DNA from 4 places in the Spiribacter onubensis genome. Region 4 is predicted to be linked to each of the others. Evidence: predicted binding sites of a transcription regulator. Region 4 holds the regulator's gene; each other region holds the start of a gene.

Region 1 (8,027 bases), on a different contig from region 4:
CGCGGCATCATGACCTGAGTCAGGCGCTCGGGGCGGGAGATGGCGATCCGGCGGCGCTCGCCGACCTGCACTCGCGCATCGATGCCGCCGGTGGATGGCAGATCGAGCAGCGGGTCGAGTCGGTCCTGACACGGTTCGCCCTCCCCGCGGATAGTCCGTTCCAGGGGTTATCGGGCGGTCTCAAGCGCCGCGTTCTGCTGGCCAGGGCCGTGGTCTCGGCGCCGGATGTGCTGCTGCTCGACGAACCCACCAATCACCTGGACATCGAGGCCATCAGCTGGCTCGAGTCGTTCATGCGCGAGTTCAGCGGCAGTATCGTCTTCGTCACCCATGACCGGGCATTCCTCCAGGCGGTGGCGACGCGCATCGTCGAGATAGACCGCGGGCAGCTCACCAGCTGGCCCGGCGATTATGCGAACTACCTGCGCCGGCGCGCCGAGCGCGATCACGCCGAGGCGGAGGAACAGGCGCGCTTCGACAGGAAGCTCAGGCAGGAGGAGGCGTGGATTCGCCAGGGCATCAAGGCCCGTCGGACGCGCAACGAGGGGCGGGTGAGGGCCCTGCAGGCCATGCGCAAAGAGCGGGCGGAACGGCGCGAGCGGCCGGGGAATGCCCGCCTGACGATGGCCGAGGGCGAGCGCTCGGGTAAGCGGGTGATCGAGGCCGAACATATCGACTTCGCCATTGCCGGCCGGCCGCTGGTGAGGGGCTTCAGTACCCGGATCCAGCGTGGCGACCGGGTGGGGATCCTCGGGCCCAATGGCGCCGGCAAAACGACACTGCTGCGATTGCTGGTGGGCGATCTCGCACCCGATCGCGGGCGGGTGATCCAGGGAACCGGGCTGCAGATCGCCTATTTCGACCAGCACCGGGCATCACTGGATGACAGCCGCAGCGCCCGGGAGAACGTCGCCGGTGGCGAGGAGTTCATTGATCTCGGAGCCGGTGGACGACGTCATGTGATGGGCTACCTGCAGGACTTCCTGTTCTCGCCGGAGCGGGCCAACGCGCCGATCAGCAGGCTCTCTGGCGGCGAGCGCAATCGTCTGCTGCTGGCTCAGCTCTTCGCCCGGCCCTCGAACCTGCTGGTCCTTGATGAGCCCACCAACGACCTTGACGTGGAGACGCTGGAGCTGCTGGAGGAACGGCTGGTGGGCTATGCCGGCACGTTGCTGCTGGTCTCCCACGACCGTGCCTTTCTCGACAATGTCGTGACCAGCGTCCTGGTCCCAGAAGGGGATGGCGTGATCGGCGAGTATGTCGGCGGCTATGCGGACTGGCTCCGGCAGCGCACTCCGGCGCCTGCAAAGGCCACCCGGACGGTCGGGAGCGCTGCCGACCGCCAGGACGGCTCGGCGGGTGCAAAGGGACAGGCGCGTCGTTCCAGGAACCCGAAAAGCCTGACCTATGGGGAGGCGCTGGAGCTTGAGGGTCTGCCCGCCCGCATCGAGTCGCTGGAGGCGGTGGTCGACAGGGAACGCCAGCGGGTGGGCGACCCCGCGCTTTACCAGGCGGACGGAACCACTATCCAGGCTGCCATGGCCGACCTGGAAGCGGCCGAAGCCGAGCTGGCCCGCGCGTATGAGCGTTGGGAGTTTCTGGAGAGCCGGCGTGAGGCGTGAGGCGGTCAGCGCACGGCATTAATCGCCGATTCAGGCCCTACGGTGACCGTCGTCATCGAGGCGGGATCGAGATGCCGCTGCATTGCGTCGCGAACGCCCTGGGCATCAAGTGCCTTCAGCTGTTCAGTAAAGTGATGGATATGATCCATCGGTAGATCATAAAAACCCACTGTGGAGACGTGACCGATCAGGTCCTGATTGCTCGCGTGCTGCAAAGGCAAGCTCCCCAGCAGGTTCTCTCTGGCGAGAGCGAGCGCATCAGCCTCGGGGCCGCATTCGAGAAGCTCCTGCAGGCTTTCCCGCAGTACCGCTAGCGCCTCCGCCAGCGCATCGTTGCGGACGTGGGTTTTCATCTGAAAGCGGCCGCCGGCAGCCCCGGCCGTCAGTCTGGATGCGCTGCTGTAGGAAAGCCCCCGCTCAACGCGCATTCGGCGGGCCAGTAATGAGGTGAGACCTGCGCCACCGAGGATGTGGCAGCCGAGATGTAGAGCGGAATGATCCTCATGGCCTTGCGGCGGGGAAGGCTGGCCGATTGAGACATGAGTCTGTTCCGCGTCGAGTGGAATCCGCACGACGCATGGCGCAGGACAGGCGCGGGCGAGAGGCAGCGCCGTCGCCGGTTCTCCCGATGGCAATTGGGCAACCAGCTGCTCGGCGATGCGTTCCGCCTCCTGCCGCGAGAGATCGCCGACAACTGCCAGAGTGGCATTGGCGGCGACATAATAGCGTCGATGGAAAAGACGTAATGCGTCTGGATCGATGGACTGCAGGCTGGCTGGCTCACCGCCGGGCGACGTGGCGTAGGGGTGGTGCGCGAAGATTGCCGCAGTGAAGGCTTTCTCAACCATCTCCATCGGCGCAGTGTCCTGCTGGGCCAGCCCTGCCAGCATGCGCTGGCGGATGCGTTCCAGGGCCGCGGCCGGGAAAGTCGAGCCGCTGATGCACTCGCCGAGTTCGGCGATAACCGGTTTCAGATGCGCATCATGGCTCAAGGACCGGACATTGAGTTCCGCGGTGTCTCGCGAGCAGCGGGTGGATGCGCGGGCGCCGTGCTGCTCCAACTGCTGGGAGATGTATCCAGCGTCGCGATGATCGGTCCCCTCAAGCAACAAGTTGCTCGTCATGCGCGCCAGTCCCGGCATCGCGCCGTCACGGCAGCTGCCGGCATTGAAAGTCAGGCGTATGTCCACCGTGGGTAGCGCACGGCGCTCGACAAACAGGACGCGGACACCCGTTCCCGTGCGCCATTGCTGTATCCGGGTTTCCATCAGAGCGGCTCGTTCCCGGCATCGGCCGGGCAGAGTATGCCGACCATCAAGCGCTCGGGTTTCAGATAGCGTCTTGCCACTTCCTGCAGCTGCGCGGGTGTCACGGACCGGACCTTATGCTCGAAGGCCGACGACGTTTCCCAGCCCGCGCCGATCGCCTCGAGCATGCCGACCTGCATGGCCTGATTGAAAATATCATCCATGTTGAAGAAGTGATCCGCGATGAGCTGGCTCTTTGTCCGCTGCAGTTCGCCGTCGGGAATCAGTTCATCCCGCAGTCGCGCGATTTGCGAACGCAGGGATTCCTCCAGCCGGTCGGTATGACCATCCGGGCAGACTGCATGGATAGTGAATTCGGCATCCAGCCGGGTCATGCCGTTGTAGGTCGCGTCGATCACCGTTGCCTGACGACTGCGGCGGATGAGCGTTTCGGTCAGCCGTCCGCCTTCGCCGCCGTCCAGCACACCGGCCAGCATCATGAGTGCGTAGCCTTCGTCCTCGTTTTCGGCCGTGGCGAAGGAAGGAACACGGTAGCCCAGTCGCAGATGCGTAAGCCGGCTCTGGGCGTCGCGATGGACGAGACGGCGCTCTCCGGGTGGCTCCAGGGGGGACGGGTCGCTGGGGTCGGCGGCCGGAGAGCCCTGCAGCATGCCGAAGTAGGTCTGTGCCAGTCCGAAGACCTCATCCGGGTCCACCGCGCCCGCGACCACGAGGTTGGCGTTGGCCGGAGAGTACCATTTCTGGTACCAGTCTATGAGATCTCCTTCATCGATCGCGTTGATATCGTCGGCCCATCCGATGATGGGATGAGCGTATCCGGTGCCGGGCTCCGCGATGGCGGCGTAGCGCTCCAGGAAACGTCCCTCGGGACGGTCGTCGGTGCGCAGTCGACGTTCCTCCAGTACAACGCCCCGCTCGGTGCTCAATGCCTCCGCGCGGATATCGAGATTGGTCATTCGATCGGCCTCAAGTTCCAGGGCCACCGGCAGGCGATCAGCGGCCAGAATCTCGAAATAGGCGGTGAAGTCCCGGCCGGTAAAGGCGTTCTCTCGACCCCCCTGTCGGGAAATGATTTCTGAAAACCGGCCTTCCGGGTAACGTTCTGTGCCCTTGAACATCATATGCTCGAGCAGATGCGATATCCCGGTCCGGCCGCGCTTCTCGTAGCTCGAGCCGACGCGATACCAGATTTGCGAGACGGCGATCGGCGCGCGATGATCCTGTTTGACAAAGACCTGCAGGCCATTGCCCAGTGTGATGTGATCCACCGCGTCAATCCGCGGCATACTGCTCGTTGTCATGACTCGTCTCGCTACGCATCCGAGGCTGTTTGAGCCGAGCCTAGCACGCCTTCCAGCGTCGGCTATCCCTCTGCTTCACCCGGCTGATCCACTGTGTCATCCACGTGACAGCGGCCAGCGGGATGGCGGTCACTCCGTGCAACGACGGGACACTTCACATGTCTGGACGGGGTGCCCTGACGTGGTATGCCTCTTGCATCTCATGAGGGCGACCAACCGGTCACGTGCTGCCGTGCAATGCGGCGCGTTACAACCAAGACAGGAGGATTGAGGATGAACTGGAGCAAGCCCGAATATGAAGAGATGCGTCTCGGATTCGAGGTCAACCTCTACGTGACTGCTCGCTGAAGTCTCTCGGGGGCGGCTTGCCGCCCCCGCATCTACCCATGCACATACGCATACTTGGCTCCGCCGCAGGCGGCGGCTTTCCTCAGTGGAACTGCAACTCTCCGAGGTGTCGTGAAGCGCGCGCCGGTCGGCTGACAGGAGAGCGGCGTACCCAGTCTTCGATCGCGGTTTCTGGGAACGGTCGGGATTGGCTCCTGATCAATGCTTCGCCGGATATCCGTCAACAGATCATCGACAATCCGGTGCTTCATCCCAGTGGTGAGGTGCGCAGCAGCAACATCGCGGCCATCGCGCTCATGGACAGTCAGATCGATCATGTCACCGGATTGTTGATGCTGCGGGAGAGCCGCGATCCACTGCCAATCTACTGCACGAGCCGGACTGAGGAGGACCTCCGGACCGGTTTTCCGATCCTCGAGATACTGAAGCATTACTGTGGAAGCCGTGTGGCATCCCTGCCGGTGGATGGCTCGTCCGTGCAGCCCGCGGAAGTGCCCGGGGTGCGGTTGACGCCGGTGCCGCTGACGAGTAAGGCGCCGCCGTATTCGCCGCACCGGGAATCCCCCGAGCCGGGAGACAACATCGGCTTACTGATCGAGAACCCGGATAACGGTCGTCGTGCCTTTTACGCCCCCGGGCTCGGTGAGATCGGGGAGCATCTGCATCGTTGGCTTTCAGAAGCCGATGTCATCATGGTGGATGGAACGACCTGGACTGATGACGAGATGGCCCGAGTTGTCGGTGGACGCAAGACGGCCCGGGAGATGGGCCATCTGCCGCTGGACGGGCCCGATGGCATGATCGCGTACCTTTCGGCTTACCCCGCAGCGCGCCGGATCCTTGTTCATATCAATAACACCAACCCGATTCTTGACCCGGCGTCCGCCGAGCGGGCGCGCTTACAGGAACTTGACATTGAGGTATCGCGGGATGGCATGGATATCGAGCTCTGAGGACCACCTCGAATGGCACGATCGCGACACGCCCTGGTCGACCTCGGCGTTCGAGCGGCAGCTTAAGTCGCTTGGTCGCTACTATCATCTGCACCATCCATTCCAGCAGATGATGGCACGGGGCGAGCTCGACCGTGACCAGCTCCAGGGCTGGGTCATCAACCGCTTCTACTACCAGATCAGTATCCCCCGTAAGGATGCGGCGCTTATGGCGAACTGCCCGGATCCCGAGGTCCGGCGCCACTGGGTCCAGCGCATGATCGACCATGATGGGCGGGATGAGGATCCCGGCGGCATTGACGCATGGCTCCGGCTTGGCGAGGCGGTCGGTGTCCCGCGCGAGCGGATGCTCTCGCTGGAGGATGTGCTCCCGGGGGTTCGCTTCGCCGTCGATGCGTATGTCAACTTCGCCCAACAGCGCCCCTGGGAAGAGGCCGTCTGCTCCTCACTCACCGAGCTCTTCGCCCCCGAGGCGCACCGGTCGCGATTGGCAACATGGCCGACGCACTACCCCTGGGTGGAGGCGGACGGTCTGGCCTATTTCCGGGCTCGGCTCGGCCAGGCAAGACGGGATGTGGAGCATGGACTCGCACTGACGCTGAATCACTTCCGCACCGCCGAAGCGCAGCGGCGGGCGATGCAGATACTCCAGTTCAAGCTCGATGTGCTCTGGAGCATGCTCGATGCCATGTATCTGGCCTACATCGTCGGAATGCCGCCCTATCAAGCCGTGAGAGACCATTAATGGAGCGCAATGTGAAACTTCGGCTTGGCACCGGTATGCGCCTTCAGTGGGAGGCAGCCCAGTCGGCCTACGTCATGCTCTATCCTGAGGGGATGATCCGTCTCAATGAACCGGCTGGCCATATCCTCTCGCGCTGCGACGGTCGGACCGTGGACGCCCTGATTACCGACCTCGAGGCAATGTTTCCAGACGTGGAACTCGCGGATGATGTGATCGCGTTTCTCGACGAGGCGGATGCCAAGGGCTGGCTGAGGACAGAAGGAGAGGATCATGGCTAGCGCGGAAACGCCGAGAGGGGCTGCCGCCGACGCGGCTCCAATCCCGCTCTGGCTGCTGGCCGAAGTCACCTATCGGTGTCCGCTGCAATGCGCTTACTGCTCTAATCCCATCGCCTTCGCGCGCTATCGGGACGAACTTGAGACGCAGGAGTGGATTTCGGTGCTGGAGCAGGCACGAGCCATGGGTGCGGTCCAGCTTGGAATTTCCGGCGGAGAGCCGCTCCTGCGCAAGGACCTGGAGACGATCGTCGGACGCGCGCGGGAGCTTGGCTTCTACAGTAATCTCCTGACCTCGGGGGTAGGGCTGGACGAGGACCGGCTGGGGCGGCTCAAGCAGGCTGGCCTCGACCACATTCAGATCAGTTTCCAGGCCGATCGGAGCGGACCATCCGATGAGATTGCGGGAGGTCACCATTTCCAGACCAAGGAGCGGATGGCCCAGGCGATCAAGGCGCATGACTACCCGATGGTGTTCAATGTCGTGATGCATCGTCACAATCTCGATCGGGTCGATGGCATTCTCCAGCTCGCCTGGGATCTCGGTGCCGATTACGTGGAGCTCGCCAATACCCAGTATCACGGCTGGGCCTATCACAACCGGGCGGCGCTCATGCCGACGCGCGAACAGATACGACGTGCCGAAGAGACGACCCAGCGCTGGCGGGAGAAAGCCGGGAACCGCATGCGTATTTATTTTGTCGGGTCGGACTACTACGACGAGACGGCGAAGCCCTGCATGAACGGTTGGGGAACAACCTTTCTCGGTGTGGCGCCGGATGGCCGCGCCATGCCGTGCCATGGCGCGGCGGAGTTGCCGATTGAACTACCTTCCGTGCGTGAGGAGCCATTGAAGGCGATCTGGGAAGACTCCCATGCGTTCAACGTCTTCCGCGGCCACGACTGGCAGCCTGAACCGTGCAGGAGCTGTGATCTGCTCCAGAGCTGTCACGGGGGTTGCCGGTGCCAGGCGCTGTTGCTGGCCGGCGACGCTTGGGCAACCGATCCGGTATGCCCGAAATCCCCTGTGCATGATCGGGTCCTCCGCGCGGTGGAGGTAGCCGATGAGCGCCGGGTCGAGGTTCCACTGGTGATGCGGAGCGTTAAGAACAGTCGCTCTCTCTCCTAGCCTGAGCCCTGGTGCTCGATCAGCCCGCGGACGAACGCCAGCTCGGTCTCCGCCGCGGAGCGGATGTTCTCCGCCCTGCGCAGACCATGTCCTTCGCCAGGATAGATATGGAGTTCGGCCTTGCCCCCATTGACAGTCATCGCATCTGCCATGGCGGTTGCCTGACTGACAGGCACGATCCGGTCCGCATCGCCCTGGATCAGCAGCACCGGGGCCGTGATCTCATGGGCATGGGCCGCCGGTGAGCGTTCGGCATAGCAGGATGCACTGGTTTTGCGATCGCCTACCAGGAAGTCTAGATAGCCGCGCTCGAAGCGGTGGGTGAGCGTCGCCAGCCGGGCGAGATCCGTCACGGCCCATCGGCAGAGGCCTGCGCGGAACAGATC
Region 2 (8,027 bases), on a different contig from region 4:
GCTCCATGTCCTCGCGCGCGTAATAGCGGCCCATGACGCCCTGTAGTTCGGGGAATTCGTCGACCATCTGCGTCAGCAGGTCGGTCTTGGCCAGTCTGGCCGCCCGCGCCGCGTCTGTGCTGTCCGTCTCAAAGCGGTCCGCATAGGCGGCCGCCAGTCCAGCAACACGCTCTGTCTTGTCGGCGAGGCTGCCCAGTTCCTTCTGGAACACCACGTTCGCGAGGTCGGGCAGCCGTGATGCCAGTGTCCGGGCGCGATCCTGATCCCAGAAGAAGGCCGCATCCGCCAGGCGTGGCCGGATCACGCGCTCGTTGCCGGCGATCACGCGGGCCGGATCACGGCTGTCGATGTTGGCCACCGTGATGAACCTTGGCAGGAGGCGGCCGTTGGCATCGCGCACCGGGAAATAACGTTGATGGCCCTGCATGCTCGAGATCAGGGCCTCGGGCGGCACTCGCAGGAAGCGTTCATCGAAGCTGCCGGACAGGACCACCGGCCACTCCACGAGCGCAGTGACTTCGTCCAGCAATGCCGCCTCGATAACCGCATGGCCCCCGATTTTCTCGCCCTCGGCGCGCACCGCCTCATGGATACGATCGCGTCGCTCGATCCGGTCCACAAGCACATGGGCCGCACGAAGCGCCGATCGGTAATCCCTTGCATGGTCCAGGGATACGGGTGCTGGATGGTGAAAGCGATGTCCGCGGCTTTGCCGGCCACTGTCCACGCCGAACAGGGTGGCCGGCACGACCGATTCATCCAGGAGCAGAACCACCCAATGGATCGGACGCACGAACTCCGCCGTCTCATCTCCCCAGCGCATGCGCTTGGGAATCGGGAGACTGGCCATCGCCTGTTCGATGATCTCCGGCAGCAGCGCCTCCACGGGTTGACCCGGCTCGGTACCGCGATGGACCAGCCAGGCACCGTCGTCATTCTCAAGGCGTTCCAGGACGTCCAGGTCGACACCACAGGAACGCGCGAACCCCTCCGCGGCCCGGGTCGGATTGCCTTCCGCGTCGAATGCAACGGCAACAGCAGGGCCCCGGCGTTCGAAATCGCGGTCAGGCTGCCGCCGCGCGATGGCCTCCACTTCCACCGCCAGCCGCCGCGGGGCGCCGAGCGCCGAAACACCGCTATACGTGATGCCGGCTCGATCGAGGCCGGCGGTCACGGCAGCGGCCAGGGCATCACTCAATCGGTCAAGGGCGCCGGGCGGCAACTCCTCGGTGCCGAGTTCGAACAGCAGCGAGGCGCGGTCTTCCGTCATGCCACACTCCTGTCGCCGCCGGTGGATCGGCAAAGCGGGAAGCCGAGCGCCTCCCGGGCATCGTGATAGGCCTGTGCCGACGCCCGCGCCATGTTGCGCACCCGCAGAATATAGCCCTGCCGTTCCGTGACCGATATGGCGTGGCGCGCGTCAAGCAGGTTGAACGTATGCGAGGCCTTCATCGTCATTTCATAGGCCGGCAGCGCGAGACCCTGCTCCCCGAGACGCAGCGCTTCGCGTTCGCAGGTATCGAACCAGCCGAACAGGCTCTCCACGTCGGCTTCCTCGAAGTTATAGCGAGACTGCTCCCGTTCATTCTGCAGATAGACATCGCCATAGGTGACCGGACCATCAACGCCCTCGGTCCAGACGAGATCGAAGACGCTTTCCACCTCCTGCAGATACATCGCGATCCGCTCGAGGCCATAGGTGATCTCGCCCATCACCGGCCGACAATCCAGTCCGCCAGCCTGCTGGAAGTAGGTGAACTGGGTAATCTCCATGCCGTTGAGCCAGACCTCCCAGCCCAGGCCCCACGCCCCCAGCGTGGGTGACTCCCAGTTGTCTTCCACGAAACGGATGTCATGGACGAGCGGATCAATGCCCAGCGCCTGCAATGATCCCAGATACTGCTCCTGGAAGTCTGCCGGGGAGGGTTTCAGGACCACCTGGAACTGATAGTAGTGCTGCAGGCGGTTGGGGTTCTCGCCGTAACGCCCGTCGGTGGGGCGGCGGGACGGCTGTACATAGGCGGCCCGCCAGGGCTCCGGTCCGATTGCGCGCAGGAAGGTGGCCGGGTGGAATGTCCCGGCACCCACCTCCATGTCCAGCGGCTGCATCAGCACGCAACCCCGCTGCGCCCAGTAGTTCTGAAGGGCGAGGATCAGGTCCTGAAAGGTCATTGATTCTCCAGCGAATCCGCGAAATGCCGGGCAGTATAGCCCGGCCAGGCAGGCGCTGTCAGGCATGCTCCCACCGGTCTATGCACCGTTACGGTGCATTCCATATGCGTTGCGCCCTTTATTGGTGCAGCTATTGCCATTCCGGTGCCATAGCAGCGAAGGTAAGGCCTGTTTTGGTGCGCTTCGCCCAGGTTGGCATGGAAACTGCTTCCCCCACGGGGGCAAAACTTTTGGTTCGATATCACTGGAGGCCGAATAATGGCTAAAACCGCCGATGACGTGCTTGCGATGATCAAGGAGAACGAGGTCCGCTTCGTGGATCTCCGGTTCACCGACCCCAAGGGTAAGCAGCAGCATGTGACCCTGCCCGCTCACGCCGTGGATGCGGACTTCTTCACCGAGGGCAAGATGTTCGACGGTTCCTCGATCGAGGGTTGGAAGGGCATCAACGAATCCGACATGATCATGATGCCTGATCCTGAGACGGCGGTCCTCGACCCGTTCTTCGATGATTCGACCCTGATCCTGGTCTGTCAGATCATCGAGCCCAACACCATGCAGGGATACGGACGCGACCCGCGTTCCATCGCACAGCGGGCGGAGGCCTACCTGCAGTCCACCGGCATCGGTGACGTGGCCTACTTCGGCCCCGAGAACGAATTCTTCGTGTTCGACGATGTCCGCTGGGGCACCGACATGAGCGGGTCGTTCTACAAGATCGACTCCGAGGAGGCCGGCTGGAACACTGAAAAGGTCTATCCGGACGGCAACATGGGCCATCGCCCGGGCGTCAAGGGCGGTTACTTCCCCGTCCCACCGGTGGACAGCCTGCATGACATGCGCTCCGCCATGCTTGAATGCCTGACGGACATGGGCATGGAGACCGAGGTGCATCATCACGAGGTCGCGACGGCGGGCCAGTGTGAGATCGGCGTCGGTTTCAACACGCTGGTGAAGAAGGCCGACGAGGTCCAGACCCTGAAGTATGTCGTGCACAACGTGGCCGCTGCCTATGGCAAGACCGCCACGTTCATGCCCAAGCCCGTCGTCGGCGATAACGGCAGCGGCATGCACGTCCATCAGTCCATCGGCAAGACCGGCGAGATGCTGTTCGCCGGAGACCAGTATGGCGGCCTGTCGGAAACGGCGCTTTACTACATTGGCGGCATCATCAGGCACGCCAAGGCGATCAACGCCTTCGCCAATGCCTCGACCAACAGCTACAAGCGGCTCGTGCCCGGCTTTGAGGCTCCCGTCCTGCTGGCCTACTCCGCGCGTAACCGTTCGGCATCCGTCCGTATCCCGTGGGTCTCCAACCCCAAGGCACGGCGGATCGAGGTCCGCTTCCCCGACAGCACCGCCAACCCCTATCTCTGCTTCGCGGCGATGCTGATGGCCGGCCTCGACGGCATTCAGAACAAGATCCATCCCGGCGATGCCATGGATAAGGATCTCTACGATCTGCCGCCCGAGGAAGAGGCGGAGATCGATAAGGTCGCCTTCTCGCTGGAGGAAGCGCTGGACGGCCTCGACAAGGACCGCGAGTTCCTCAAGGTCGGTGGTGTCTTCACCGATGACGCCATCGACGGCTACATCGAGATCAAGCGCGAGGAAGTCCAGCAGCTGCGGATGACCACCCATCCGGTGGAGTTCGACCTCTACTACAGCGTCTGATCCGCGTCGAGGCGATTCGCCAATCGATCAGAGACCCCCGCTTCGGCGGGGGTTTTTTATCTCTGGAGTTCCACTCTCTACCCGACTTCCGGCTCCCCAGGTCATGCAAGACGTGGATCGACCGCTGTTCCGGCCGGGGTTGATCCCTGGCCGTGCCCTGTCGCTCCCGTCGCCTTGTCCCGGGCTCGCGCGGTGCGCGAGGCGCTTCATGCGGTGGATGACCCACCGAAACGCGCCCCGAGTTCGCCCGGGACAAGGAGACGGGATCGACAAGCCATGACACACCACCAGATCCTGGGCTTATCGGCTCCCTATCCGTCCACCGGGCGATCTTGAGACGCCGATCGGTGTGTTATCCACCGCGTTCCAAGCCCCGCGTCTCGCGTGAGTCCGGGGGAAGGGGCAGAGCCGGCACAGCACCCTGCACGGGGGACGGGTGGGGAGCCGATACGGCCTGGGGCATCGCACCAAAATGGTGCGTTATGCCGCCGCAGCGCCTACACTGGACCCGCCGTTGAGCCCATATCCGAGAGGCCGAATGGACTGGCGTGTTTCTTGCTTCAAGCGAGTGCAATGATGAACGAAGCCCCGACTGCCGATGCCAGCGAAATTCTCGACAGCCTCACCCGGGCGGTGGTGGTCATCGACGCAGAGCGGCGGATCACGCGGATGAACGCGGCCGCCGAGTCACTGCTGCATGTCAGCAGTCGGCAGGCAGTCGGTGAGCGGCTGACACAATTGGTGCCGGCGCTGGCCGTACTGGCTGATCCTGTTGGACAGGCGCTCGCCGAGGGTGCGAGTTACACGGAACGTGAAATGCGTCTGGCGCTCGGGCCCGAGCGCACCATTACGGTTGACTGCGCGATCACGCCCCTCGATGGTGCATCCAGTCTGCTTCTCGAATTCGAGCAGCTTGACCGCCATCTGCGGATTTCCCGCGAAAACCGCCTCATTGCACAGAACCAGGCGATCCGGGAGTTGATCCGGGGGCTCGCCCACGAGATCAAGAACCCGCTGGGCGGGCTGCGCGGTGCCGCACAGCTGCTGGAAGCGGAACTCTCTGGCGATGATCAGAAGGAGTACACCCGGATCATCATCAGCGAAGCGGATCGCCTGCGCACGCTGGTGAACGGTCTGCTGGGGCCGGAATCGCGGATTGAGCATGCGCCGACCAATCTGCATGAGGTGGTGGAGCGGGTCCGACATCTGGCGGTGGCCGAGGCGCCGGCCGGAGTCGAGATCCAGCGGGATTACGACCCGAGTATACCCCTGCTGCCGGCGGCCGGTGACCAGCTGATCCAGGCCCTGCTCAATCTCGTGCGCAATGCCCTGCAGGCCGTGGGTGACTCAGGGCGGATCACCCTGCAGACCCGCAGTCACAGGCGCTTCACCATCGGCGATCGGCAGCATCGGCTGGTGGCACGTGTGGATGTCATTGACAACGGCCCCGGCATCGCGCCCGAGCTACAGGATCAGATCTTCTATCCCATGGTCACGGGTCGCCCCGAGGGGAGTGGCATCGGCCTGCCGATCGCCCAGAACCTGGTCAATCAGCATGGCGGTCTGATTGAGTGCACCAGTGAGCCCGGTCGTACCGTATTCACCGTCTGGTTACCGCTGGAGGAAGCTTGATGGCCGATTCGACGACTGTCTGGATAGTCGATGATGATCGCTCCATTCGCTGGGTGCTGAAGAAGGCGCTGGAACGGGACGGATTGAGCGCCGTCGACTTCGAGACCGGCGAAGAGGCCCTCATGGCCCTGGAGCGTGATCAGCCCAATGTGCTGATCACCGACATCCGTATGCCACGACTCGATGGACTGACCCTGATGGGTCGCTTCCATGAGCACGACCCGGAGCTGCCGGTGATCGTGATGACCGCGCATTCCGATCTTGATGCCGCGGTGTCCGCCTACGAGGGCGGTGCATTCGAGTATCTGCCGAAGCCGTTTGACGTGGAGGAGGCGGTTGACCTCGTGCGCCGTGCGGCCGCCGCCGCGCGCAGCAGTGGGCCGCCCGAGGGCCGACGTGAGGATATGCCGGAGATCATCGGCGAGGCGCCGGCCATGCAGGAGGTATTCCGGGCCATCGGCCGGCTGTCACGTTCGAACATCACGGTGCTGATCAATGGCGAGTCGGGGACCGGCAAGGAGCTGGTCGCCGGTTCCCTGCACCGCCACAGCCCACGCGCTGGCAAACCCTTCATCGCCCTGAATATGGCGGCCATCCCGCGGGATCTGATGGAATCCGAGCTCTTCGGTCATGAAAAGGGTGCATTCACCGGCGCCCACCAGGTCCGTCGCGGCCGCTTCGAACAGGCCGATGGCGGTACTCTATTCCTGGATGAAATCGGCGACATGCCGGCGGAGCTGCAGACGCGGCTATTGCGTGTGCTGGCGGACGGCGAGTTCTATCGGGTCGGAGCGCACACGCCGATGCGCGTCGATGTTCGGATCATTGCGGCCACGCACCAGAATCTTGAAGCGCGTGTCGCCGAGGGGCGGTTCCGCGAGGACCTGTTCCACCGTCTCAACGTCATTCGCATCCACTGCCCGGCACTACGGGAGCGATGTGCCGACATCCCCGCGCTGGCGGACCATTTCCTGCACCGGGCCGCCCGCGAACTCAATGTCGAACCGAAACAGCTCACCCGCGAGGTCGAGCATCGTTTCCAGACACTGCCCTGGCCGGGCAATGTCCGCGAGCTCGAGAACACCTGTCGCTGGCTGACCGTGATGGCGAGCGGTCGTGAGGTGCAGATGGATGATCTGCCTCCGGAACTGACGGGCATCGACCCCTCGGCCGTTGAGGAGCCGGCGGTGGACTGGGAGACGGCGCTGGCCCGCTGGGCCGAGCGTCAGGCCGAGAACCAGGGCGACGGCGCGCTGGCCGCGGCTCAGAGTCGGCTGGAGCGGGTGTTGATCGAGGCGGCACTGAAGCGCACCGGCGGACGCCGTCAGGACGCCGCGCGTCTGCTCGGCTGGGGCCGCAATACCCTGACGCGCAAGATCCGGGACCTCCAGATGCAGGTATGATGCGCGGATGCCGCTGCATGTCGTTCTGCACAGCCCGGAGATTCCGCCGAATACCGGCAACGTCATCCGCCTCTGCGCCAACAGTGGCGCACGGCTTCATCTGATCCGGCCGCTGGGCTTCGTGCTTGATGACCGGCGGCTGCGTCGAGCCGGCCTGGATTATCACGAATTCGCCACCATGCAGGTGCATGATGACCTCGACGCCTTCATCGGAGCCGTGGCGCCGGCGCGCCTTTGGGCGTTGACCACACGGGGCCGGGTCCGTTTCGATCAGCCGGACTACGGACCGGAGGACGCACTGCTGTTCGGTAGCGAGACCGCCGGTCTGCCGGACCGGGTCATGGCATCGATTCCCCCGGCACGGCGACTGCGGTTGCCGATGCAGCCGGGTAATCGCAGTCTGAACCTCTCCAACAGCGTGGCGGTCACCGTCTACGAGGCATGGCGGCAGATGGGGTATGCCGGTAGCGTCTAGCCCGGGCTGCGCAGCCGAATCAGTCGCCGAATTCGGCTCCCGGCTGTCTCTCCATCAGGTTTTTTGCCGCTGCCATCGGGGTCTCCCGGCCCAGCACGATCGCCTCGACGGCCTGACAGATGGGTAGCTCGACCATCAGTCGGCGGGCCAGGGCGCCCACCTCACCGGCGGTGCGAACCCCCTCCACGACTTCGCCGATGGTTTCGGCCGCGGCGGCGATGGACTCTCCGCGGCCCAGGGCAAGCCCCATCCGCCGGTTGCGGGACTGGTCATCGGTGCAGGTGAGGATGAGATCACCCATCCCGGCCAGGCCGGTGAGGGTTCTATCCTCGGCACCAAGCGATGCGCCAAGGCGACGGACTTCGGCCAGCCCCCGGGTGATGAGGCCCGCGCGGGCATTGGCACCAAACCCGAGGCCGTCGGCGATCCCCGTGGCGATAGCGAGCACGTTCTTGACCGCGCCACCCAGTTCAACGCCGACAAGATCGTCACTGATGTAGACACGAAAGCGCTCATCATGGAAATCATGGCCGAGCGCCTGGACGATGGCTCGATCGTGACCGGCGAGCACCACCGCGGTGGGGAGCCCTCTGGCAACTTCCCGGGCGAACGTGGGTCCGGAGAGAACCGCGAGCGGGTGACCGGGCAGCGCCTGTCCGGCGAGCTCATGC
Region 3 (8,027 bases), on a different contig from region 4:
CGGGCATCTCCGAGCGGCGGCCGAGGGCGAGCAGGATCCCGATGGGCAGCGCGGCGAGGATGCCCACATAGGCGAGTATGAGGGTGAGCATGAGCCCGCCCCAGCGTGAGGTGGGCACGGACTCGAGTCCGAAGTGGCCGCCCGCGATCAGGAAGTAGGCGGCGAGCGGTAGACCGGTGATGCCAAAAATGGCCAGCCACTTGCGGATCGTCGTCGACAGCGGGAGGAACTGCGGTACCACACTGATGGCGAACAGCACGAAAACCAGATTGGGACGCCACCGGAATTCGGCCGGGTAGAAACCGTATATGAAAAACCCGAGTCGCTGCTCGACGAATACCCAGCAGGCCCCGTCGGGATTGCAGGCATCAGCGCCATCGCCGGTGAATACAGCCTGGATGAACGCCCAGTTGATCAGCGGCACGAACGTGGTGATCAGCCAATAGCCGATCACGACCGTCAGCACGCTGTTGTACCACGTAGAGAAGAGGTTCTCCCGCAGCCACCGCAGCAGTCCACGCTGGCTCACGGGTGGCGGCTGGTCGGGCAGTGCCTGGTGCGTGGCCATCGTTCTATCGCTCCTTGAGCGCGACCGCGCGGTTGTACAGGTTCATGAGCAGCGAGATGGCCAGGCTGATGGTCAGATACACCGCCATCGTCATGGCCACGATCTCCACCGCCTGACCGGTCTGGTTGAGCGTTGTCCCCATGAAAACGTTGACCAGGTCTGGATAGCCGATGGCCACCGCCAGTGATGAGTTCTTGGTCAGGTTCAGGTACTGGCTGGTCAGTGGCGGAATGATGACCCGCAGCGCCTGCGGGATGACCACCAGGCGCAGCACCCGGCGCGCCGGCAGGCCCAGCGCCAGCGCCGCCTCGGTCTGCCCCGTGTTGACGGAGACGATACCGGATCGCACGATCTCGGCGATGAACGAGGCGGTGTAGAGCGTCAGCGCCAGCAGGAGGGCGCCCAGTTCGGGGATCGCCGTGATGCCGCCGCGGAAATTGAAGCCGCCCAACGAAGGGACATCCCAGCTCACCGGTCCGCCGGTGAGGAAATAGCCGAGCAGCGGCAGGCCCGGGATCAGAACAATAGCGATTGGCAGGACCGGGAAAATCCGGCCGGTGGCCGCCTGCCGGCGCCGGGCCCAGATGGCCAGCACCAGAATCGTGACCAGCGCGATGACCAGCCCCGCGCCCATGACCCAGGCGCCGGGCTCGAACACGGGCTTGGGCAGCACGATGCCGCGATTGCTCATGAAGGCGATATCGCCCACGCTCACTGCCTGACGGGGGCCGGGCAGGGCACCGAGTACGGCGAAGTACCAGAAGAATATCTGCAGCAGCAGCGGAATGTTGCGGAAGATTTCGATGTAGGCGAGGGCAACCTTGGCCACCAGCCAGTTGCTTGACAGCCGGGCGATGCCGACGACAAAACCCACAATGGTCGCCAGCAGAATGCCCAGCCCGGAAACCAGCAGGGTATTCGCCAGCCCCACCAGGAATGTCCGGCCGTAACTCATGGTCTCGTTGTACGGGATGAGACTCATGATGATGCCGAAGCCGGCGGTTTCATTGAGAAAGCCGAAGCCGGTGCTGATCCCGCGGCTTTCCATATTGCTGATGGTGTTCTGGAACAGGGTGTAACCAACCCAGGCCACACCCGCGATGGCGAGAATCTGGAAGACGACGGAACGGACCCGGGGGTCGTTCCAGGGTCTTGGACGTCCGGGGCGAATCGGCCGCGGGTCGGTGGTCATGTTACCGCCCTATTCCGCTGATGGTCGTTGCTTGAGGCGGAGCCGGTGGTCCGGCCCCGCCCGTTGGTCAGCCGCCGATGACCGGCCTACCGGAACGGCGGTGCGTAGAGGATGCCGCCATCCGTCCACAGCGCGTTGACGCCACGGCTCAGCCCGATCGGGGTATCCGGCCCGACGTTGCGGTTGAACATCTCACCGTAGTTGCCCACCTCGCTGATCACCTCGACCATGAAGTCATCGTCGAGCCCGAGGATCTCGCCCATGTTGCCATCCGCACCGAGGATGCGCTGGACGTTCGGGTTGTTGGAGTCGGTCATCTCATCGACGTTGGTTGAGTCGACGCCATACTCCTCGGCGTTGATCTGGCCGAACAGTACCCACTTCACGACGTTGAACCACTCGTCGTCACCCTGACGGACCACGGGACCGAGGGGTTCCTTGGAGATCACCTCAGGGAGGATGACCGCCGAGTCCGGGTCGCTCAGCTGCGTGCGCAGTGCCGCCAGCTGGGAGGTGTCGGAGGTCAGGATGTCGCAGCGGTTGTTGTCGAAGCCCTGGGCGCTGGCTTCCGAGGTGTCGAACACCACCGCTTCATATTCCATGTCATTGGCACGGAAGAAATCGGCGAGGTTGAGCTCGGTGGTCGTGCCCGCCTGGGTGCAGACGGCGGCACCGTCAAGGTCATAGGCACTGTCGACGCCGAGCGCCTCCTTGACGAGGAAACCCTGGCCATCATAGTAGTTGGTGCCGGTGAAGTTGAGGCCCAGCGAGGCGTCACGCGTCGTGGTCCAGGTCGTGTTGCGCGAGAGTACATCGATCTCGCCGGACTGAAGCGCGGTGAATCGCTCCGCGGCCGTCAGCGGAATGAACTCGACTGCGTCGGCGTCTCCGAGAACGGCGGCCGCCACGGCCCGGCAGGTATCAACGTCGAGCCCCGTCCAGGTGCCGTCGCTGTCCGGCTGCGAGAATCCCGGCAGGCCGTTGCTGACGCCGCAGCGCAACTGCCCAGCGTCGCGGACATCTTCCAGTGTCGAGGCCTGAGCCTGTCCTCCGAGGGCCAGTAGCCCCGTGGCGGCGAGCCCCAGCGTGATCATCGTCTTCTTCATCACTGCGTTCCCCTGTTGCATCGAGGTTGTGCGAAGCCGTCATGGCGATCTCTTGTACGCAAGGCCCGTGCCAACAGAGTACGCTCCTCCTCCCGGCCGGCCCGCGTCCTTTGATTGCTCTCCCCTTATGGCATGAATGCACCAGCGTGGACAAGACATGGCAAGATTGCATCGTTATGGCGCACAGGGTCTGTATGGACGGGGGTTGGCGCGGCTGCGACGATAGAGCATATGCCCCTGGATTCCATGGAGTTGCCGAATGACCGTTGGGTTCGCCCTGTTCCTTCCCCGTAATATCCGCTTCGGCCGCGGGACGGCCGGGGATGCAGTCCACACCATCACCGCACTCGGCCGGCGTCCGCTGCTCATCCATGGTGCAAATGCGGACCGGGCGCGCTGGCTCATTCAGGCCCTTGATGAAGCCGGACGCAAGCCCTGGGGCATTGGCTGTCCGCGGGAGCCCGACATCGAACTGATCGAGCAGGGTGTCATCCTTGGCCGGGAGGTGGGTGCCGACATAGTCATCGGGCTGGGCGGCGGCTCGGTGATCGATATGGCCAAGGCGGTCGCCGGCCTGATTCCCGCCACCGGTGAGGTGATCGATTACCTAGAGATCGTGGGGGGAGGGCAGGCGCTGGATGCCGAGCCGCTGCCCTTCGTAGCATTGCCGACAACGGCGGGCACCGGTACGGAAGCCACGCGGAACGCGGTCATCGACGTGCCCTCTGCACAGCGGAAGGTCTCATTACGTGATCCGAGACTGCTGCCGGCAGCGGCCATCGTGGACCCAGCATTGACTGATTACGCGCCAGCAAACGTGACCCTGGCGAGCGGCCTGGACGCCATTACACAGGTCATCGAACCCTATATCAGCTGTCAGGCGAACCGGTTTACGGACGCCATCTGCCGAGATGCCATTCCTGTTGGTCTGCAGGCCCTGGTACGCCTGATGGACAAGGAGGATGCAGCGGCTCGTGACGACATGGCCTGGGTCAGCCTGAGTGGCGGGCTCGCGCTCGCCAATGCGAAGCTCGGCGCAGTCCATGGTCTGGCCGGCCCGCTGGGGGGCGTGACGGATCTGCCGCATGGGGTGATTGCCGGCGCGCTACTGCCCCCGGTGTTGCGGGCTAATCGCGAGTCCGTTGATGGCCGGACAGCCGCGCGCCTCCATGAAGTGGAGCACTGGATTTCAGCGGCGCTTGGCTGTGGTGCCGAGGAGGCCATCGATCGTCTTGCCGTCTGGTCCCGTGCCGCGGGATTACCTGGTCTGGGGTCATCGGGACTGGACCCATCATCGCTCCCGGCCATCGCCGGGACGGCCGCCGGTTCGTCGTCCATGAAGGGCAACCCCGTGGTCCTGCCGGCGGCGAGGCTGGTGCAGGCGATGGAAGAGGCCTGGTAGGGGCTGCTTGCTCCCCGCTGCCGCCTTGGCCATACTCCGCCACCCCATGAACCCGCTCCTGCGTCTCAGCGAATGGATCGACATGCTCAGCGACGGCGTGGGCCGGGGGCTGCGTTGGGTGGCTCTGCTGCTGGTCATTCTGGGGGTGGTCAATGTCATTGGCCGCTATCTTGGCGCACAGCTCGGCATGCAACTCAGTTCCAATGCCCTGCTGGAGGCGCAGATCCAGGCGTTCGCGGTGATTTTCCTCCTTGGCAGCGCTTATCTGCTGCGGCACGACGGTCATATTCGCGTGGATATCCTGCAGTCACGGTTCAGTCCGCGCCTGCGTGCCTGGATCGAGTTGCTGGGTGCGCTGATGGCCCTGATTCCCTTTTGCGTGGTCATGCTGGTCTACGGCGTTGATTACGTGGCGCGGGCGTGGTCGCGACTCGAGGTCAGTCCCAATCCCGGCGGGTTGCCGCTTTATCCGATCAAGACCATGATCCTGGTCGCCTTCTCGCTGCTGTTGCTCCAGGGGGTCAGCCAGGCGATAAAAGCCGCCGCCCGCCTGCGCGGTCGCCGCGCATGATGCTTGTCGAACTCATGCCGCTGGCGATGTTCGCCGTTCTGCTCCTGCTGCTGCTCACCGGTTATCCGGTGGCGTTCGCGCTGGCCGGCACCGGGCTGCTTTTCACAGTGCTCGGCAGCGACTGGCTTCCGTCACTTGGCCTGGCGTTGCCATGGGAGCCCGTGTTTCGTGTCGCCCGCCTGAACGTACTGCCCCAGCGTCTTTACGGCTCGATCATGGAGAACTACACCCTGGTGGCGGTGCCGTTTTTCATCTTTATGGGCACGATGCTTGAGCGCTCCGGCCTGGCCGAGGACCTGCTCCAGACCATGGGGCGGCTTTTCGGGCGAATGCGGGGCGGGCTGGCTGTTTCGGTCGTGCTGGTGGGTATGCTGCTGGCGGCGGCGACCGGGGTTGTGGGCGCATCCGTGGTCATAATGGGCGTGCTGGCGCTGCCGGTGATGCTCAAGTACGGCTATGACCAGCGACTCGCCACCGGCACCATCGCGGCGAGCGGGACGCTCGGCCAGATCATTCCACCCTCGATCGTGCTGATCATTCTTGGCGACCAGATGGGCGTGAACGTCGGGGACCTTTTCGTTGGCGCACTGCTGCCCGGCATGATGCTGGGGGCCGCCTATGTGGCGTGGCTGGTCATCGTGGCGTGGCGCCGGCCACTGGCAGCGCCGGCACTGCCGGCGGGTGCGGATGACGAAGGCGGTACCGGTCCTCTGTGGCGGGCCGTGATGCGCTGTCTGGTTCCGCCGCTGGCATTGGTGGGTGCGGTGCTGGGCACCATTTTCCTCGGCATCGCGACACCCACGGAGGCCGGCGCCATGGGTGCGCTGGGCGCCACTCTGCTGGCGCTTTTCTACGGCAAACTCTCGCGCGGCAATCTGCTCTCGGTTTCCGACAGCACCGTGCGCCTGACGGCCATGGTGTTCACCATCCTGGTGGGGGCCACGGTCTTTGCTACCGTATTCAGCGCCATGGGTGGCAAGTGGCTGGTCGAGGATTTCCTCCTCGCGCTGCCCGGCGGCGAGATGAGCTTCATCCTCTTTGTGATGCTGACGATCTTCCTGCTCGGATTCTTTCTCGATTTCATCGAGATCACCTTTATCGTCGTGCCGCTCATCGCCCCCATCGCCGACAGCTTTGGCCTGGACCCGGTGTGGTTTGCGGTGCTGATCGCAATGAACCTTCAGGCCTCGTTTCTCACGCCGCCGTTTGGTTTCTCGCTTTTCTACCTGCGTGGCGTGACGCCAGAGGCTGTGCCCACCGGCGCCATTTATCGGGGAATACTGCCCTATATCGCCATCCAGCTGCTGATGCTGGGGGTGATCGTCGCGTTCCCCGATCTGGTCACCTGGCTGCCGGATCTGGCCGGCTGAGCGGACACCTGCATCCCAGCTTGAGGCGGATGGCTACACGCGGCATCTTACCCCCGGTCGCGGTAGATGAACTCGCGATAGCGGAAGCTGTTGGTCTGGTCCCAGCCACGGAGCCGCTCCAGGAACGCCGACCATGACGAGTGAATCCGGGCGTAGTCCGGGTTGCTCATATCCTCATCGTTGATCTCGCGGGCAGCCTGGGCAAAGGCCTCCAGCACCGAGTCAGGGAAGTGCTTGATCTGCACGCCGGCCGCCTTGAGCTCCTCCAGGGCCAGGGGATTCTTCGCCAGGTACTGCGAGGCCATCCAGTTGTTCGCCTCCGCACAGCAGGCCTGGATCTGCGCCCGGATATCCGCCGGGAACGTGTTCCAGATCTCCAGGTTGAAGTAAAAGCCCAGCATGGCACTGGGCTCGGCCCAGCTCGGCAGGTAGTAGTACTTCGCCACATCCTGCATGCCCAGAATCTGGTCGTCGTAGGGGCCGACCCATTCGGCGGCATCCAGTGCGCCACGTTCCATCGCGGTGAACACCTCGCCGCCGGGGAGCTGCTGGATGTTGACCCCGGCCTTCGCCATCACGCGGCCGCCGTGGCCGGGAAAACGCATTCGCAGCCCCTGCAGATCTTCGGGACTGTTGATCTCGACATTGAACCAGCCACCGCACTGGGCACCGGTGTTACCGCCGGGAAAGGCAATGAGATTGTCCCGTGCGTTGAGCTCGTCCCAGAGCGCCTGACCATCCCCGGCGGTCATCCAGGCGTTCTGCTGCTCCAGCGTCATGCCGAAAGGCAGGGCGGTGAAGAACCCGTGGGCCGGATTCTTGCCGATAAAGTAGTAGGGGGCGGTGTGACAGGCTTCGAAGGCGCCACTGGACACCGCATCATAAACCTCCAGGGCGCCGACCTCGGCACCACCCGGTGACGTCCGCACGCGAACATCGCCATCGGTCATTTCCTCGATGCGTCCGGCGAAGTACTCGGCGGTTCCGTAGAGGTTGTCGAGGGCCGCCGGCCAGGAGGTGAGCAGGTTGAGGCGGAAGCGTCGCGGCTGAGCGATGACGGCGGGGGCATTGACACCGCCCGCAGCCACCAGCCCCGTTCCGGCGCCCTTGAGAAATCCGCGACGATCCATCATTGCTCTCCTTTCTGTTCCGATCGCGACTGGCGGGAAGGTTAATGCTGGCGGTCAGCGGGCTGCAATGGCTGACGGGAAGGCGCGGCTCTGCTAACGTTCAACCTGTCAGGTCCAACGGGAAGCGTCATGGCAACGAGAGCACAGTGGATGGTCGGTGAGTGGGCGTCGCAGAGCCTCGCCCGTCAGGTGGTGTCCGTACTGGCAGGGACGTTGCTACTGGCGCTCTCGGCGCGGGTCCAGATCCCTTTCTGGCCGGTTCCCTTCAGCATGCAGACATTCGTTGTCCTGGCGCTGGGCATGGTCTACGGGCCTGCTCTGGGCGCCGCGACGGTGCTGGCCTATCTCGGGCAGGGTCTTGTCGGTCTGCCGGTGTTCGTGGCTGGCGGCGGACCCGCCTATCTCGCCGGCCCAACGGGCGGTTACCTGCTGGGCATGGTCCCGGCGGCATGGGTGGCCGGTGAGCTGGTCCGCCGTGGCTGGGGCGCCGACCCGATCCGCGCGGTCGCGGCTGCGGCGGCGGGTAACATGGCGGTCTATGTCCTCGGCGTGACCTGGCTGGCGGTGTGGCTCGGCAGCGTGTCTCAGGCAGTCACCGTCGGACTGCTGCCATTCCTCCCCGGTGCGGCCATGAAGGTCGCCGGTGCAGGCCTACTGGTCTGGGGCCTGACGCGCTGCGCCGGAAAAC
Region 4 (8,027 bases):
ACCAGCGATGTCACCACAACCGTCCGCGTCGTCGCCCGGCTGACACCGGCGGATGTCGGCAGACAGTCATAGCCGTTGAAAACCGCGATCCAGCCGGCCACGAGACCGAACAGGACGCTTTTGATCAGACCGTTGAGCACATCATCCGTGAAACTGACCTGAGCCTGCATCTGCGACCAGAACGAGCCACCGTCAACTCCCAGCAGACTGGTGCCGACCACATAGGCCCCGCCGATACCCAGCAGAATGAAAATCATCGCCAGCAGCGGCAGCGATATCAGCGCCGCCACCAGGCGTGGCGCGATGATGCGGCGCTCCGGATCCACCGCCATCATTTCCATGCCGGCGAGCTGCTCGGTGGCCTTCATCAAGCCGATCTCCGCGGTCAGTGCGGATCCGGCCCGGCCGGCAAACAGCAGCGCCGTGACCACCGGCCCCAGCTCGCGGGTCAGCGACAGCGCCACCAGCACGCCGAGGGACTGTTCGGCACCGAAATCCACCAGCGTGTAGTAGCCCTGCAGCGCCAGCACCATCCCGACGAACAGGCCGGAGACGACGATGATGACCAGCGTCAGCACGCCCACCGAGTAGAGCTCCTGCACCAGCAGGTGGGGCCGGCGGACCAGCTCGCCCAGACCCCGGATCACTCTGAGGAGGAATAACGTGGCCCGTCCCAGCGTACCCAGACTGGCCAGCGTCGACGCCCCGATCCGCTGCAGCAGCCCGACCATCAGCGCGCCCGACGCAGATCGTCCGCCATGGTCTCGGCGGGATAGTGAAAGGGCACCGGCCCGTCCGGCAGGGCATGGAGGAACTGATGCACCCAGGGGCTGTCGCTGTCGCGCAGCCTCTCCGGCGTGCCGGATTCGATGACCTGGCCTTCGGAGATGACATAGGCCCGATCGGCGATGCTCAGGGTTTCATCCACATCGTGGGAAACCACCACGCTGGTCAGCCCCAGGGCGTCGTTGAGCTGGCGGATCACCTGCATGAGTGCACCCATGGAAATGGGATCCTGGCCGGCGAACGGCTCATCGTAGAGGATGATTTCGGGGTCGAGCGCCAGCGCCCGGGCCAGCGACACCCGCCGGGCCATGCCCCCGGAGAGTTCGGCGGGATAAAGATCGCGGGCACCCCGCAGTCCGACCGCCTCCAGCTTCATGAGCACGACCATGCGGATCAGCGACTCCGGCAACTCCGTATGCTCACGCAGCGGGAATGCCACGTTGTCATAGCAGGTGAGATCGGTGAACAGGGCACCGCTCTGGAACAGCACCCCCATCCGTCGCCGCAGCCGATACAGATCCCGCCGCGACAGCCCGCCGACCTCCTCACCGGCGACCATGACACTGCCGGCAGCCGCCCGCAGCTGACCGCCGATCAGGCGAAGCAGCGTCGTCTTTCCGGTACCACTGGGGCCCATGATGGCCACCACTTCGCCCCGGTTCACCGTCAGATTCACGCCGTCGAAGAGCGGTCGGCCGCCACGACTGAAGGACAGGTCGCGTATGTCAATCAGGGCCCGGGACTCGCCCGTGGACTGGGTTGCTGGCATGCGGATGGCTTCGCTGATGGATGGCCGATCAATCGCCGGCGAGTATCCGCCAAGGCATTCAGCCGGTCAAATACGGTATCGTGGCCTTTTTGCGCCGGGGCCCGATCCCACCCATGTCACTGCCGGTTCTGCTCATCATCCTCGCGGTCGGTTTTGCCGCGCTGGCCTGGAGTGCCGATTTCTTCGTCGAGGGCGCCTCGGCCCTCGCCCGCCACCTGGGCGTTTCCAGCCTGCTCATCGGTTTGACCGTGGTCGGTATCGGCACCTCTCTGCCGGAGATGCTCGTCTCGGCCATCGCCGCACTGGATGGCACGCCGGGCATGGCGCTGGGCAACGCCCTCGGCTCGAACGTGGCCAATGTCGGACTGATCCTCGGCACCACAGCGCTGGTCACTCCGCTGGCCATGCACTCGGGCATCCTCCGCCGGGAGTTCCCGCTGCTCATGGTCGTGGTTGCCTTCACCGCCATACTGCTTGCCGACGCCGCCCTGTCGCGTCTCGACGGCGTCCTGCTGCTCGGCGGACTGGTCGCGGTGTTGGCATGGATGGCCCGCCAGGCGCGTCGGCCCGCTGGCGAGAGCGATGTCATGGCCCGCGAAATCGCGGCGGCCCTGCCGGAGGACATGCCGGTGGGCCGGGCGATGCTGCGGGTTGCCCTGGGGCTGATCGTCCTGCTGGTCAGCTCGCGCATCCTGGTCTGGGCGGCGGTGGCACTCGCCAGCCAGCTCGGCGTGAGTGACCTGGTGATCGGCCTGACCATCGTCGCGGTCGGCACCAGCCTGCCCGAACTGGCCGCGGGCATCGCCAGCGTCCGCCGCGGCGAGGATGAACTGGCCGTGGGCAATATCGTCGGATCCAACATCTTCAACCTTCTCGCCGTACTCGGAATCGCCGGCGTCATCGCGCCGTTCGCCGTGAACGGCGTGAGTCTGGCCCGCGACTACGGCATCATGACACTGTTCATGCTGGCCATCGCGGTCATTGGCTTTTTCGTCGGGAAGAGCGGCCGCCTCGGCCGGCTGGAAGGCGGCATCCTGCTCAGCGGGTTCATTGCCTATCAGGTGATGCTGTTCGTGATGCAGGGCTGAAAGCGGAGCACACATGGTTGCGGATAAAGACTTCTGTCGGCTGGGCCGGGCGGTGCTCGACACCGAAGCCGCCGCCGTCACCGCGCTGGCGCAGCGCATCGGCGAGCCGTTCGCCCGTGCCTGCCGGCTTCTGCTCGATGGCCGCGGCCATGTCGTTGTGGTGGGCATGGGCAAATCCGGGCATATCGCAGGCAAGCTGGCCGCCACGCTGGCCAGTACCGGCACGCCGGCGTTCTTCGTCCACCCGGGGGAGGCAAGCCATGGCGATCTCGGCATGATCGCCGGGGGCGATATCGTGATCGCGCTGTCCAACTCCGGCGAGACGGACGAAATCAACCGCCTGCTGCCGGCCATCAAGCGTCGACGGCTGCCGCTCATCGCCATCACCGGCAATGCGGAATCAACCCTCGGCCAGGCCGCCGATGTCCACCTCGATGCCAGCGTGGACGCCGAGGCCTGCCCGCTGGGGCTGGCGCCCACCGCCAGCACCACCGCCGCACTCGCCATGGGCGATGCGCTGGCCATCGCCCTGCTGGATGCCCGTGGCTTTACCGCCGAGGATTTCGCCCATTCACATCCGGGCGGTCGGCTCGGCCGGCGGCTGCTCTTGCGCATTGAGGACCTGATGCACACCGGAGAGGCCATTCCCCGGGTCGGGCCGGAGACCCCGATGGCCGCAGCCCTGCTGGAGATGACGCACAAGGGCCTGGGGATGACCGCCATCACCAGCGATGATGACCGCGTCATCGGCATTTTCACCGACGGCGATCTGCGCCGGGCGCTGGACGAGGGGGTGGATGTGCACAGGACGCCGATACGCGATGTGATGACCGCCGCGCCGCGCACCGTGGAGAGCGATCGGCTGGCCGCCGAGGCACTGGCGCTCATGGAGCGACACAGTATCAACGCGCTGCTGGTCACCGGCCCGGATGACCGCCTGGCCGGTGCGCTCAACATGCACGATCTCCTGCGCGCCGGGGTGGTCTGAGTGCGCCGGATCGTCATCTCGATTGCAGCAATCGGAATCGCTTACCTGCTGGTCTGGCAACTGTTCATTCAACAGGACGAGGTGGGCTCGCCAGACAAAACAGCAGGACCAGCACTCACAGCCTATGCTCGAGCGATCGAGATTACCGCAACAGATATCGACGGCCGCGTCGCATGGCAGATCCGCTCACCGGCAGCCCGATTTTACGATAACGAAGATTTCTGGCAGCTGGATGCGCCAGAGTGGCATGTAACGACCGAGACTGGTCCTCCATGGCTTGGGGAGGCTGTCCGTGGACGAAGCTGGGCAGACGAAACACGCGCCCGACTCACCGGGGACGTAGTCATGAGGCGCCTCGGCCCCGACGGAGAAACCCGTCTTGAAACCCAGCGGCTGGATCTACAGATTCCGGAGCGATATGCGGAAACAGATCAGGCCGTTACGCTTGTCGGCCCTGGCTACCGCGTGGAAGGTATCGGAGCACGCGCCTGGCTGGACGAAGAGCGTATCCAACTGCTTGAAAACACAAGAGGACGATACGATGCGGCTTCGAAATAAGCTTCTTTGTCACGTCGCATGGATCTCCATCACCGCCGTCCTGGCGGTCACTCATGCTCAGACGCCGGGTTCACCCGATCGTGGACCGGTGGAGCTGGAAGCTGACAGTGCCGAAGTCGATGATGCGTCGGGCAGGAGCGTCTACAAGGGTGATGTTGTCTTGACACGCGGCTCGCTGCGGATCACCGGTGATGTGATGCGCGCTTTTGTCGACGCCCACCGTCAGTTGCAGAGGGTAGTCGTCGAGGGCGTTCCCGCCACCTACCGAGAGACGCTGCCGGATGCGTCATCCCGACATGCTGAAGCCCCACGCATGGAATATTTCACCAGCGGACCGGAACGGCTGATCCTGCTCGAGGGTGCACGACTCTGGCAGGGCGACAACACCGTCACCGGGGAGACCATCACACACTATCCGGCCGAGGACAGAACCGTCGCTGAAGGCGCCGGAGGCGGAGACGGGCGGGTCAACGTCCGCGTGCTGCCGGCACCGGAAGGGGATCAATGAGCGGCAGCGAACTCCGTGCCAGTGGCCTCGGCAAGGCCTACCGCGGCCGTCGGGTCGTGGACGATGTCTCCATCGCGCTGCAGAGCGGCGAGATCGTCGGACTGCTGGGGCCCAACGGGGCCGGCAAGACCACCAGCTTCTACATGATCGTCGGCCTGATCCGGGCGGACAGCGGTCAGATCCAGCTGGATGGCACCGACATCACGTCGCTTCCCATGCATGCCCGGGCACGCCTGGGGATCGGCTATCTCCCCCAGGAGGCTTCGGTCTTCAGGCGCCTGTCGGTCATCGACAACCTGCTCGCCGTGCTCGAGACCCGTCGCGAGCTGACCCGGATCGAACGCGAGGGTCAGGCAAGCGCGCTCATGGAAGAGTTCAACATCGCCCATCTGCGGGATCAGACCGGCGCCAGCCTCTCCGGTGGCGAGCGGCGCCGTGTGGAGATCGCCCGGGCCCTCGCCGCCAACCCGCGCTTCATCCTGCTGGACGAGCCGTTTGCCGGTGTCGATCCGATCTCCGTGGGGGACATCAAATCCATCGTGCGGCATCTCTCCGGGCGCGGCATCGGTGTCCTGATCACCGACCATAACGTCCGTGAGACCCTCGCTCTCGTAGACCGGGCCAGCATTCTCAGCGCGGGCCGCGTCATCGCGGAGGGCGATGCCACGGCCGTGCTCGAAAACCGCGAGGTGCGTGCGGTCTATCTGGGCGAAGACTTCCACCTGTAGTACTGGCGAGGGATCCATTGGCGGCGTTACTCTGGAAGACCAATAAAGGGCACAGGTGACGATGAAGCAATCCCTGGAACTCCGGGTCAGCCAGCAGCTGACCATGACGCCGCAACTCCAGCAGGCCATCCGCCTCCTGCAGCTGCCGGCGGCCGAACTCAATCTGGAGATCCGCGAGGCGCTCGAATCCAACGTCATGCTCGAGGCCGAGGAGGAAGCCGAGTCCGCCTTCCCTAACGATGAAACGGCCGCGGTGGATCCGCCGGCCATTGATCCGTCGGAGACCACGCTGGGGTCGAACGCGGCCGACGCCTCCCGGCTCGGCGAGGATATGCCAATCGATGAGCGCTGGGAGGACCCGGCCGCGGGTGCCACCAGCTTCAGCGCACCGGATCCGGCGCGTCGCGACAGCCTGCTGGACAATCAGGCGGGCCCGGAGGCCTCGCTGCGGGATCACCTCCACTGGCAGGTGGAGATGTCAAGCCTGAGCGACCGCGATCGACAGATTGCCGAGGCGGTCATCGACGCCCTCGACGACCAGGGCCACCTGACGGAGTCATCCGAGGAGCTGCGTGAGGCGCTGGCCGATGACGAAGAAGTCGAACTGGATGACATCCAGGCCGTCATCGCCGTCATCCAGCATATGGATCCGGTGGGCGTCGCCGCCCGCGACGCCCGGGAAGCGCTGCGCATACAGCTCGATGCCCTGCCCGGGGACACGCCTTGCCGGGACGTAGCCCGTCTGGCCATTGCCGAGGATCTCAGCCTGCTCGGCCCGGGGCAGCACGCCACGCTGCGTCGCCGACTGGGTATCGATGAAACGGTGCTGGCCGGCGTCCTGTCGCTCATCCAGCAACTCGACCCCCACCCGGGCTCAGGCTTTGGCGAAACCCGAACGGAATACGTCATCCCCGACTGCCTCGTCCACCGCATCAACGGCCGCTGGGAGGTGGAGGTCAACCCCGATGCCTCCCCCCGGATCCGCGTCAACGACTACTACGCCAGCCTGGTGCGACGGGGTGACACGAGCGCCGACAACAGCCTCCTGCGTCAGCATCTGCAAGAGGCGCGCTGGCTGATCAAGAGCCTGCAGTCCCGCAGCGACACGCTGCAGAAGGTGGCCGAGTGCATCGTCGAGCGTCAGCAGGGCTTTCTGGAACATGGCGAGGAGGCCATGCAGCCCCTGGTGCTGCGTGACGTGGCGACGGCCATCGACATGCACGAGTCGACGGTCTCGCGCATCACCTCGCGCAAGTACATGCGCACACCGCAGGGGACACTGGAGTTCAAGCACTTCTTCTCCAGCCATGTCCCCACCGCCGATGGCGGCGAGTGCTCGGCCACCGCCATCCGGGCGCGAATCCGGCGGCTCGTGGCCGCCGAGGATCCGGCGCGCCCGCTGAGCGACTCGCGGCTTACCGAAATCCTCCGGGAGGAGGGCATCAACGTTGCCCGGCGCACCGTGGCCAAGTACCGCGAGGTCATGGGCATCGCCTCGTCAACGGATCGCAAACGCCTGGTCTGATTCGACAATAAAGGAGAGACCATGAAAATCGATGTCACCGGCCATCATGTCGACGTTACCGATGCACTCCGCGGCTATGTCGACGAGAAGTTCCAGCGGCTCGAGCGTCACTTCGATAACGTGGTGGATGTACACGTCATCCTGACCGTGGAGAAGAACACCAGGAAGGCGGAGGCCACGCTCGCCGTCAGCGGGGCACGGCTTTTCGCCGAGGCGACGTCGGAGGAAATGTACGCCGCCATTGATGCCCTGATCGACAAACTCGACCGCCAGGTGGTCAAGCACAAGGAGAAGCGCACCGATCATCACCGCGAGGAAGGCCGGGTCGGACCAACACTGGAACCCTGATCACCATGGATCTTTCCACACTGCTCACGGCGGCCCGGACACGCTGCGGCGTCACGGTCACCAGCAAGAAGCGCGCGCTGGAATGCCTCAGCGAACAGCTGATGGCCGACACCGATGCCGATCCGGATACCACCCGGAGCATCTTCGAGGGTCTGATCGTCCGCGAGCGGCTCGGCAGCACGGGGCTCGGGCGTGGTGTCGCGCTGCCGCATACCCGCAGCCCTGATATCGAGCAGCCGCGGGCGGCGCTTCTCCGGCTCGCCGAGCCCATCGACTTCGACGCGGCCGACCGTCGCCCGGTGGACCTGCTGTTCGCGCTGCTGGTGCCCGAGCACAGCAACGACGAGCACCTGCGCATCCTCTCGCGACTGGCGGAGATGTTCCGCGACGAGGCGCTGTGCGCAGGACTGCGCGCCTGCCAGAGCGACCAGGACCTCTATGACAGCGTCTGCGGCTGGCGCAGCGGGGCGCCCGACGGATGAGCCTGATCCCCGGCACGCTGGTCCTGGTGAATGGGATGGGCATCCTCCTGCGCGGCCCGGCCGGGAGCGGCAAGAGCGACACCGCACTGGCGCTGATCCATGCCGGGCATCGCCTGGTCGCTGACGACGCCGTGGACATCCAGCGACTGGACGACACGCTGGTGGGGAGCGCGCCGGCGGCCGGCGCGGGGCTGCTCTGCCTGCGTGGCCCGGGCCTGATCGATGTCGCGGCGTGTTTCGGTGACGG

The links. The regulator sigma-54, encoded in region 4, starts transcription at its own class of promoters, with help from an activator protein. The targets are predictions, from matches to a motif close to TGGCANGNTNCNTGCTT.
Region 1: the regulator sigma-54 is predicted to act here: its motif matches at 4,374-4,390, upstream of pqqA (pyrroloquinoline quinone precursor peptide PqqA).
Region 2: the regulator sigma-54 is predicted to act here: its motif matches at 2,366-2,382, upstream of glnA (glutamate--ammonia ligase).
Region 3: the regulator sigma-54 is predicted to act here: its motif matches at 2,923-2,939, upstream of V6X63_RS08065 (amino acid ABC transporter substrate-binding protein).

What each region holds. Positions count from the first base shown of each region.
Region 1 is NZ_JBAKFI010000001.1:48,434-56,460, forward strand. It holds gene V6X63_RS00250 (ATP-binding cassette domain-containing protein) at 1-1,622, shown strand, start outside; gene V6X63_RS00255 (M16 family metallopeptidase) at 1,628-2,890, opposite strand; gene V6X63_RS00260 (M16 family metallopeptidase) at 2,890-4,191, opposite strand; gene pqqA (pyrroloquinoline quinone precursor peptide PqqA) at 4,465-4,539, shown strand; gene pqqB (pyrroloquinoline quinone biosynthesis protein PqqB) at 4,578-5,492, shown strand; gene pqqC (pyrroloquinoline-quinone synthase PqqC) at 5,470-6,237, shown strand; gene pqqD (pyrroloquinoline quinone biosynthesis peptide chaperone PqqD) at 6,249-6,515, shown strand; gene pqqE (pyrroloquinoline quinone biosynthesis protein PqqE) at 6,508-7,641, shown strand; gene V6X63_RS00290 (S9 family peptidase) at 7,638-8,027, opposite strand, start outside.
Region 2 is NZ_JBAKFI010000002.1:421,794-429,820, reverse strand. It holds gene glyS (glycine--tRNA ligase subunit beta) at 1-1,270, opposite strand, end outside; gene glyQ (glycine--tRNA ligase subunit alpha) at 1,267-2,172, opposite strand; gene glnA (glutamate--ammonia ligase) at 2,431-3,846, shown strand; gene glnL (nitrogen regulation protein NR(II)) at 4,423-5,478, shown strand; gene ntrC (nitrogen regulation protein NR(I)) at 5,478-6,881, shown strand; gene trmL (tRNA (uridine(34)/cytosine(34)/5-carboxymethylaminomethyluridine(34)-2'-O)-methyltransferase TrmL) at 6,889-7,356, shown strand; gene V6X63_RS05520 (NAD(P)H-dependent glycerol-3-phosphate dehydrogenase) at 7,376-8,027, opposite strand, start outside.
Region 3 is NZ_JBAKFI010000004.1:54,212-62,238, reverse strand. It holds gene V6X63_RS08075 (amino acid ABC transporter permease) at 1-568, opposite strand, end outside; gene V6X63_RS08070 (amino acid ABC transporter permease) at 573-1,760, opposite strand; gene V6X63_RS08065 (amino acid ABC transporter substrate-binding protein) at 1,847-2,866, opposite strand; gene V6X63_RS08060 (iron-containing alcohol dehydrogenase) at 3,126-4,268, shown strand; gene V6X63_RS08055 (TRAP transporter small permease subunit) at 4,315-4,839, shown strand; gene V6X63_RS08050 (TRAP transporter large permease) at 4,839-6,209, shown strand; gene V6X63_RS08045 (TRAP transporter substrate-binding protein) at 6,257-7,342, opposite strand; gene V6X63_RS08040 (biotin transporter BioY) at 7,469-8,027, shown strand, end outside.
Region 4 is NZ_JBAKFI010000003.1:93,105-101,131, reverse strand. It holds gene mlaE (lipid asymmetry maintenance ABC transporter permease subunit MlaE) at 1-731, opposite strand, end outside; gene V6X63_RS06565 (ABC transporter ATP-binding protein) at 731-1,555, opposite strand; gene V6X63_RS06560 (calcium/sodium antiporter) at 1,576-2,643, shown strand; gene V6X63_RS06555 (KpsF/GutQ family sugar-phosphate isomerase) at 2,657-3,631, shown strand; gene lptC (LPS export ABC transporter periplasmic protein LptC) at 3,632-4,189, shown strand; gene lptA (lipopolysaccharide transport periplasmic protein LptA) at 4,173-4,697, shown strand; gene lptB (LPS export ABC transporter ATP-binding protein) at 4,694-5,425, shown strand; gene V6X63_RS06535 (RNA polymerase factor sigma-54) at 5,487-6,950, shown strand; gene hpf (ribosome hibernation-promoting factor, HPF/YfiA family) at 6,972-7,298, shown strand; gene V6X63_RS06525 (PTS sugar transporter subunit IIA) at 7,304-7,780, shown strand; gene V6X63_RS06520 (HPr kinase/phosphorylase) at 7,777-8,027, shown strand, end outside.